DNA from 3 places in the Bacillus sp. GbtcB14 genome. Region 1 is predicted to be linked to each of the others. Evidence: predicted binding sites of a transcription regulator. Region 1 holds the regulator's gene; each other region holds the start of a gene.
The links. Region 1 encodes LexA, which represses DNA repair genes until DNA is damaged. Its sites were predicted from a motif close to CGAACATATGTTCG; they were not measured.
Positions count from the first base shown of each region.

Region 2: KVT31_RS02745 (DNA polymerase IV) is a predicted target of LexA. The motif match lies at 1,878-1,891, and genes of this name have one in related genera.
Region 3: KVT31_RS05080 (YolD-like family protein) is a predicted target of LexA. The motif match lies at 2,017-2,030, and genes of this name have one in related genera.

Region 1 is NZ_JAGXJT010000018.1:4,279-7,565, forward strand. It holds gene KVT31_RS27290 (bifunctional metallophosphatase/5'-nucleotidase) at 1-271, shown strand, start outside; gene KVT31_RS27295 (DUF896 domain-containing protein) at 311-550, opposite strand; gene KVT31_RS27300 (YneB family resolvase-like protein) at 596-1,252, opposite strand; gene lexA (transcriptional repressor LexA) at 1,394-2,014, shown strand; gene KVT31_RS27310 (DUF4097 family beta strand repeat-containing protein) at 2,103-2,909, opposite strand; gene KVT31_RS27315 (DUF1700 domain-containing protein) at 2,910-3,287, opposite strand, start outside.
Region 2 is NZ_JAGXJT010000001.1:503,412-506,698, forward strand. It holds gene KVT31_RS02730 (GNAT family N-acetyltransferase) at 1-284, shown strand, start outside; gene KVT31_RS02735 (tripeptidase T) at 412-1,530, shown strand; gene KVT31_RS02740 (hypothetical protein) at 1,575-1,775, opposite strand; gene KVT31_RS02745 (DNA polymerase IV) at 1,909-3,147, shown strand; gene KVT31_RS02750 (MgtC/SapB family protein) at 3,189-3,287, opposite strand, start outside.
Region 3 is NZ_JAGXJT010000002.1:18,620-21,906, forward strand. It holds gene KVT31_RS05065 (SDR family oxidoreductase) at 1-182, opposite strand, end outside; gene KVT31_RS05070 (hypothetical protein) at 415-750, opposite strand; gene gerPF (spore germination protein GerPF) at 965-1,180, shown strand; gene KVT31_RS05080 (YolD-like family protein) at 1,395-1,730, opposite strand; gene KVT31_RS05085 (hypothetical protein) at 2,226-2,633, opposite strand; gene KVT31_RS05090 (hypothetical protein) at 2,911-3,129, opposite strand.

The DNA.
Region 1 (3,287 bases):
AGGAATTTCGTACGTATTAAACATTTCCAAACCAATTGGAGAGAGAGTCGAATCCTTACAGTATAAAGGAGCTCCCCTTCATATGAATGAAGAATATGACGTCGTTATGAATAATTATCGCGCAAGCGGCGGAGGGAACTTCTTTATGTTTCAAAATAAGCCCGTAATAAAAGACATACCAACAGATATGTCTGAACTTATCGCTAACTATATATTGAAGCACAAAAAGATAGAAGCAACAGTCAATAACAACTGGAAAGTTATTAAATAACGGATATAATAAATAAAAAAGATGGGCCTCGCCCATCTTTTAGTTTAATTTTGCATTATCTTGCTTTTTTAAAGCTTTTAATTTCGCCGGTGTAACATCAGTACCTTCTTCGTTAACAACTTTGATCCCTTTAAGTTCGTTTAACATATTTTGACGAAATCCTTTTAAATATTGTTCACGTAGCGATTGGCGCTCACGTTGTTCTTCTTCAGTTAAGCCTTCAGCTTTTGCTTTTTTCGCTAAGAAGTTAATGCGTTCAATGAGTTCGTGACTTTGCATCTCGAATCCCCCTTTTACTCAAAACTGATTATTATCATACAATAGTTAGTCCTCTTTATCAAGCAATTGCTTTGTATATTCTACATATCTTCGGTGTACTGTTGCTTTTGAAACATCATGACCAAAACCACGAAGTGTTGCTGCAATTTCTTCAAAAGTTAATTCATTCCGGCGTAAACGTACAATTTCCTCAATTGGCACTTCTTTTTTCTCACGTCCTATACTTAAATGACGATTTTTCAAATTATTCTCCGGACGAAATCCTTTCTCTACCGCCCTTTGCATGCCACGTTTAATTTTTAAATTGTGGATCTTTCTTTGATACTCTTCAACAATCCCAATTATATCTAGTACCATCGAATCAGAATCAGAGAGTTCTAATTCTCCATTATGCGTATGCGTATATACTTTTATTCCCTCTTTATGTAAACAGTGCATTAATGCAATCTTTGCATTCCCTCTACCAAGGCGCGTTTCATCTTGTATGAGAAGTACATCAACTTGTTCATCGCGAATTGTATCTAGCACTTCTAATATGCCATCACGTTCAATTGTATAACCGCTAGCCTGCTCTTCAATCACCTTTGCAACATTCATTTGATAGCGCTCAGCTAAATGCAATAATTCATCTTTTTGACGCAATAATGATGTTTCCTGTTCTTCTTTTGTCGTGCTCACACGTGCATAAATAATTGCATTCATTTTGAACCCTTCTTTCTCACTATATTTTCCTTATAGTGTATCATAAATTCGCCTTTCGTTCGAACTTATGTTTGTAGAATGTTTTTTCGCATGTTATACTTATTAATAAGAAAAATGAAAGAAAACGAGGTGTTAGAAAACATGGAAAAGTTAACGAAACGCCAGCAAGACATTCTCGACTTTATTAAGCTAAAAGTACAAGAAAAAGGATATCCACCTTCCGTACGTGAAATCGGTCAAGCAGTCGGCCTCGCTTCTAGTTCTACAGTGCACGGACATTTATCACGACTAGAAGAAAAAGGATATATTCGACGCGATCCAACAAAACCACGAGCAATTGAAATTTTAGGTGACAACCGAATGGATACAGAAACACAATCTGTTATTCAAGTTCCAATTGTCGGAAAAGTTACTGCTGGATTACCGATTACAGCAGTTGAAAGTGTAGAAGATCACTTCCCACTTCCAGCTAGCATTGTTGCTGGAGCAGACCAAGTATTTATGTTACGTATTTCCGGAGATAGTATGATTGAAGCTGGTATTTTCGATGGGGATTTAGTTGTTGTTCGCCAACAACAGTCTGCATACAACGGTGAAATTGTAGTCGCTTTAACAGAAGATAACGAAGCAACTGTTAAACGTTTCTATAAAGAAAAAGACCATTTCCGTCTACAACCGGAAAACTCTTCATTAGAACCTATCATTTTAAAACAAGTGTCAGTTATAGGAAAAGTAATTGGCGTATATCGTGATTTACATTAAGAATAATAAAAGAAGATAATTACCTTATTTATATACGGTAATTATCTTCTTTTTTTGTATTTTGATAGATTTTCATACATTCTATTTCTTATGAACGAGTTTCAATCGTCACATCGCCAGCAGCTGTTTTACCGCTAATATTTTTACTACCATTGCCAATTGTTATATTTTTATTTTCTTCATTAAAAATCATTACGTCGCCAGCAGCGCTTCGCCCACTTATTACTGCATCTTGTGGTTTTTCTAATAAAGTAATATCTACATCCCCAGCAGTTGAACTTGCCTCTACATCATACTTAGGATCATGATCCATAACATATACATCCCCACTAGCCGTTTTCGCTATTACTTTCCCTATTACCTTTTTAAAGTTCACCTCACCAGCTTTTGTAGATCCCTCCACACTCTTAGCTGTGATATGTTTCAAATCTACTTCTCCAGCGAGTGTCCCCACACTTACACGATCACTTTTCACATCACTTATTTCTATTTGTCCAGCGGATGAATTTACTTTTATCTCTTGATAAGAACGTTCAGGCACGAGGAGAGTTATTGTAGACGTTTGAAACCTAAAATCATAAAAAGAAAAATCAAATGAAGCTCCTTTTTCTCTTTCCCCAATAATTTTTAATGTGTCACCATCTTCAGCAATATGAATCTCTTGTTTACGTACATCTCCTGATTGCTTTACATAAAAAGAAGAATCGGGAGATTTTTGGACAACAATATCCCCAGCATCTAACTTAACTTCTATATTTTTTAGTGTTTCGTTTTTAATTACGTTTTCTTTATTTCCTTCTTCTGCACTTTGCACTGCTTTTTCGTATGTTTGTGAAATCCCTATTACTCCAATAATGATACAAGCGATTGCTACTAACAATATTTTTTTCATCATCTACTCCCCTTTTATCATTTTGAAGTTCCATACTACATAACGTACGCATAACTTTTTAAACCACTTCGTACTATAATAAGCGATAATACATAACAACAAACCTACTCCAACAAACGTTATACTAACGAATAAATCCAACCATATAAAAGTACCCATAAATACTTTTCCAATAACGAAAAATGGTGTCACTACACTAGCAATTCCACCGATCCAGAAGGAAAATATAAACGCAATAATTGCAACTAACGGGCCTAACACAATAATGAAATTAAATAAGCTAAGTCCAATCGCTGCCATGACAGCCCTTGTTATATTCGAAGTAGATGGGTCCTTTTTCATTTCATCAAAACGATACAAAGCAAGTAAATCCTTCGCAAT
Region 2 (3,287 bases), on a different contig from region 1:
ATCTAATCGTTCGCGGTATTTATCAATCTTGTGTGCTCAGCTATAAATTAGATAAGGCAGAATTGAATAAAGGTTACACGACAGAAGCGCTTAGGAAAGCTATTCAAGTTACTTTCGAAGAATTTCAGTTACATCGTATAGAAGCACCGATTATGCCACGAAATTTAGCATCTATACAAGTAGTGACGAAGATAGGCTTTCAATATGAGGGCGTGTCTAGGAAGATGTTAATGGTAAATGGAGTATGGGAAGATCATATGCGCTGGGTATTGTTAAATGAGTAATAGAAAGCAGATGGTTATCTAGACATATAAACCGTCTGTTTTTTGTCTTGTATTTCGAAACTTTTGCGAAATTCTGTTATAATTAATAGTGTTACATACATAATGGTAGTGCAGGAGGCGCAGTCTTATGATTAATCAAGAACGTTTAGTAAATGAATTTATGGAATTAGTACAAGTAGATTCTGAAACGAAATTTGAAGCAGAAATTTGCAAAGTATTAACAAAGAAATTTACAGATTTAGGTGTAGAAGTATTTGAAGATGACACAATGGCTGTTACTGGGCATGGTGCAGGTAATTTAATTTGTACATTACCAGCAACAAAAGATGGTGTTGATACAATTTACTTTACTTCTCATATGGATACAGTAGTTCCTGGTAATGGAATTAAGCCTTCTATTAAAGATGGATATATCGTGTCAGATGGTACTACGATTTTAGGTGCGGATGATAAAGCAGGATTAGCATCAATGTTTGAAGCAATTCGTGTTTTAAAAGAGAAAAACATCCCTCATGGTAAAATTGAATTTATTATTACAGTTGGAGAAGAATCTGGTCTTGTTGGTGCAAAAGCATTAGATCGTGAGCGCATTACAGCGAAATACGGTTATGCATTAGATAGCGATGGAAAAGTTGGTGAAATTGTTGTTGCAGCTCCAACACAAGCGAAAGTGAATGCAATTATTCGTGGGAAAACAGCTCACGCTGGTGTAGCACCAGAAAAAGGTGTATCTGCAATTACTATCGCAGCGAAGGCAATTGCGAAGATGCCACTTGGTCGTATTGATTCTGAAACAACTGCAAATATTGGACGTTTTGAAGGTGGTACACAAACAAATATCGTTTGCGATCATGTACAAATCTTTGCAGAAGCGCGTTCTTTAATCAATGAGAAAATGGAAGTACAAGTTGCGAAAATGAAAGAAGCATTTGAAACAACTGCAAAAGAAATGGGCGGTCAAGCAGACGTTGAAGTAAACGTTATGTATCCAGGATTTAAATTTGCTGATGGCGATCACGTTGTAGAAGTTGCAAAACGTGCAGCTGAAAACATTGGTCGTACACCTTCTCTTCACCAAAGTGGTGGCGGAAGTGATGCAAACGTAATTGCAGGACACGGTATTCCGACAGTTAACTTAGCGGTTGGTTATGAAGAAATTCATACAACAAACGAAAAGATTCCTGTTGAAGAATTAGCAAAAACAGCAGAATTAGTTGTTGCAATTATTGAAGAAGTAGCGAAGTAATGTAAAATAAAAAGCGTGTAAATCATAATTGATTTACACGCTTTTTATTTTGATTCGATTGCTTTTACAAGGCGGATTAGCCAATACAAGAAAATCCATGGCAATATATAAGTTGTTGCTACATGTACTAGGCGAGGGAAGAATCCAAACGTATTAATATTGAAAATAGGAAGCAGTAAATAATTAAGGGTTATGATTAATATAATCACAAGGAACGTATAGTTGAGTTTATTAGTTGATTTCATCATAATCACCCCTTTCCACATTTTATGTAAATTATATCAAATATATAAAAGGAAAAGACCAAGTAATTATTATAACTATTATGCAAAATTTGATATAATGAAGGAACAAATGTTCTTTGGAGGGGTGAGTAATATGCGAGAAATGTATCCGAAAAATGGTCGTGTTATTTTGCATGTAGATATGAATTGTTTTTTCGCATCTGTTGAAATTGCTCATGACCCATCATTACAAGGGAAGCCGTTAGCAGTTGCTGGAAATGAAAAAGAAAGAAAAGGAATTATCATAACATGTAGTTATGAGGCGAGAGACTATGGAATACGTACAACGATGCCTCTTTGGGAAGCAAAAAGGTTATGTCCACAATTAGTTGTAATGCGTCCTAATTTTACATTATATCGTGAAGCTTCATTTCAAATGTTTCAAATTCTTTCCCGTTTTACGGAAAAAATACAACCAGTCTCAATAGATGAAGGATATTTAGATATTACAGATTGCTACGCACTCGGTTCGCCTCTTGAAATAGCAAAGATGATTCAGCAGGCGTTATTAACAGAGTTACAGCTTCCGTGTAGCATCGGAATTGCTCCTAACCTTTTCCTAGCAAAAACAGCTTCTGATATGAAAAAGCCTCTCGGTATTACCGTGCTTCGAAAACGAGATATTTCAGAAATGATTTGGCCACTCCCAGTTGAAGCGATGCATGGAATTGGAGAAAAAACAGCTGAAAAATTAAATGATATTCATATACAAACAATTGAACAGTTAGCAAAAGGAAACGAACATATCATTCGCGCTAAAATTGGAAAGCATGGTGTTGATTTACAAAGGCGGGCAAAAGGTATGGATGATAGGGAAGTTGACCCGAGTCAAATGGGACAACATAAAAGTATCGGTAATTCGATGACTTTTTCAAAGGATATGGATGAAGAGAAAGAATTACTTGATATGTTAGAACGGCTATCAAAATCAGTGAGTAAAAGATTACAAAAACGAACTCTTGTCAGCTATAATATTCAAATTATGATTAAATATCATGATAGGCGGACAGTAACGCGGAGTAAGCAATTGAAAAATGCGATTTGGGAAGAACGAGATATTTTTCAGGCAGCATCTCGTTTATGGAAGCAACATTGGGACGGTGATTCCGTTCGTTTACTAGGTGTTACAGCTACTGAAATAGAGTGGAAGACAGAATCGGTGAAACAATTAGATTTGTTTTCATTTGAAGAAGATGCGAAAGAAGAGCCGCTACTTGCTGTCATCGATCAAATTAATGATAAGTATGGAATGCCACTTTTACAACGAGGTAGTCAATTATTACGTAAGCAGGAAAAGTCTTTTCAGCAAAAATTAGAAAATAAGTTTATGTAGAAGGTGTCATGAAGCTGTAAATATCATGACACCTTCCATTTCTAACTGGCTTCTAAATCTAATGAAGTTTTCCACCCAGCTGCAGTAACGCCAGCTTCTAATAGCATTCTACTCACTATTTTTTCAATTAAGACTGCTGC
Region 3 (3,287 bases), on a different contig from region 1:
TCAAGTATTTGAAAATCATGTATATTACCGTAATATTTTTTCAATTCTTCGATTTTATCTTTTGAACGTCCACAGCCATATATATTCCATCCCAATTCATGAAATCGATCAACCATTGCACGACCTAATCCTTGCGTCACTCCTGTGATCATTACAATTTTTCCAGTTTCGTTTTGCTTCATATACCTCTCCTCCTTTATAAAATTTTACACTCTTCCTTTTCGTTCAGCCATTTACTAAAGTATCAACTCATTTCATACTTTAGTAGGAATTTTTATGTAAGCAAAAAGAGTAACCATAACAGTTACTCTTGCTTATATATCAAAAAAATCATTATTTATTTCGTTATTGCTTTTATATTTCAGCTTCTTTTTTCCGCATTTCTAACACCGATACATATAAGCTACACCTAGATTACCTACTTTTATTTAAATTCTCAATCTCATTTTGCAACTTTTTGAATTGTTCAAAATGCATAGTGATAGATTGACTGTTACCATAATCAACACTATGCTTCACAAATAAAACACCAGTGTCATGAAAAATTGCTTCCAATTCTTTTCTGATGGATACTTTCATTATATGTGCTGTTTTAATTGCCGATAAAATTGCAATTTCATTAAACTTTAATTTTATTTCATTTGGACAAAATGCTTCTTCAACCAATATAACTTCATTGCTATAAATAATTGCAACAAGATTACTTGATTTTGCATCTGTTAAATCTACTTTTTTTATAACATTATTCATTACATTTTGCCTCCTTTGCTTTCGCATATATTAATTATACAATAATTATTTTTAATTACTCAACCTTACATTAATTTTAACATACTTTTATTGCGGGATTGGATTAAACTACACTTCAAACGTTTTACTATTCCACAATTTTTATTCCATGAACCATTTGGACTATAACACCATATAGTAGTGTTAACAAATGATTGTAAAGCGGGTGAAAACTATGCCATCAGTTGTAGGGAATTTAGTTGTACAAAATAGTAACGGTTCATTTAACTTAGGTGATTTCTACAACGTTTCTCCGAAAGAAAATACGAAGGCTTATAATGGATCTGGTGCTTCAAACGTTGGTTTTGTTGTTAATACTTTTAGTGGCGTGAGCGCGACTAATACATTTGATTCTGACCTTGCAGATCAAAACCAAGTTGGTACCGCCTAGTCCTATTTTTTCATCGTTCTGTTTAGGAATTTTAAATTTGTCTATACTATAATCAGGCTGTTACACAGCTATTGTTGATTTTTTGAGTACCCTATCTTTTTCTCCCTTTCCCTGGGGCTTAGCAGCTAGTATGAAGCTAGCTGCTTTTTCGTTTCAATTTTTCTCTTCCTCATCTAACAAAAATAAAAAGCTAAAATTTAAATTTCAGCTTCCTTTACGTTATTTCAATAATATCCGAAGTATTAAATACGTAAGTTTTATAAAATGCGTCAGTACATATTACAATGCGCTTTAGCGGGTTTATATGCACAACTGTCATATAGCTTGTAAGTATGTAGCCCTCTTCAAAATATGTCACTAATATTTCTTTCTCAGACAATAACGACGTTAATAATTTATCAGAAATTCTCTCTTTTGCTTCTTTTGTTAAGAGTGGTTTTTGTACTTTAAACTTTTCTCCAACAATCTTTTGCATACTTAACAACTGTTCCGACATTGCTGTAAATGGAACCCATTCTTTTTCTGCTTTCTGCACCTTTACATCATTCATTTCTTTATCTCCTTGATCATTTATCCATTCTATTTCACATATATTGTTCCTTGATTATTCTTTCATAATACTAGGCATATTTACCCCGCATTAACAGGTAGTAAAGCTCCCATCTCAAAATTCGGCACATGTGAGGTATATAAGTCGAGAATCATCCGCCCGTAAACGCCCGATTGGTGAAAGCTCATAATCACTGGACGATGAACACCCCTACTGATTAAAGTTTCACTTTATTTCTAAATCGTATACTATCTGCACCAAAAGGAACATTCGTTCTAATTATACACGAACATATATTCTTTTGAGAAGAGATATAATTATATTTTCAACAAAATATAATTCAAATCATTTCCTTATACATTTATCCACCATTGATTTTCTTCTTCATCAAATGAGCTTTTCACTTCCTATTTAAAAGGAAGTTCACATATCTACTAAAAAAGCGACTTCATACAAAGTGAAGTCGCTTTTTTCTAATAACGTAAATTTCTATATTTATTTTTCTATCCTGACAAGTGTTCTTTCCGGAATACAAATTTCATCTATATTAAAATGATTTATTTTTAATTTTAATTCTCCTACTCGTTCCTTATCTTCATCACCAACCCAACAACTGAATAATTCAAAATAATCCCCATCATTTAAATACCCTTCCATAATCGAGCATAAAGCTAATAGCTTTTTCTTAGCTTCTTTCTTCTCCTTTTCATTTTGCCACTCATCAAGTTCAATGCCCCACATTGTTGAAATTTCATACGTGTAACTTGTTTGAAATTGAAACTCTTGTACAATGTTAAGCATACTTTCATCTGAAAAACACGGTCCAAAAACAATTACACCATTAGAATCTGGATCCGTTAACGGAATTTCTATATTACACCCTATATAACTTGCTAAACTCATTTTTACTCCTCCAATATCCGTATACAAAATACCTTATATGAACATTTATCTACTCAAATATAAAATCCCTGCCTAAACTAAAAAGTTTTAATTTTTCGAGTTTATTAACCATCTATAAATGAAAGCATATATTATAAAGAACGAACTCACAAAATTTAAGGGATTTATAACAGAACACAATGCGTTCCTTATGAATTTCTATGAAAAGAGAGCAATTTAAACACTCTCTTTTCGTACATACTGTATAAAACTATTTATAAATAATTGTCCCTTATTATTACATATATTTTGGTTGTACTATTATATGTAACTCCCTCTCTGTTACTGCTTTTTTCGGGTTACGAAAATACTCTAATTCGTATTTTAATACTTCATATTCAACCATCCCAATCTTAATCCCTTTCGTTTCTTTTAAAATAGCTAATAAGTTGCTTATATCTTCATCATACGATTCAAAAACCTTCCCTCCACTTTCTCTTTGAAAAATTACTTTCATATTTTCTCCTCCTACGTAATATATTTATCTATTAAATAATTTGTTTAAAAGCATTCTTTCTTTATTCTAAAAATTTCATACTAAAAAGAACATCCCTTTTAGTAGAATGCTCTGCTTTTCACTTCATTTAGCATCAATATTTTTTCAATAATATTGTA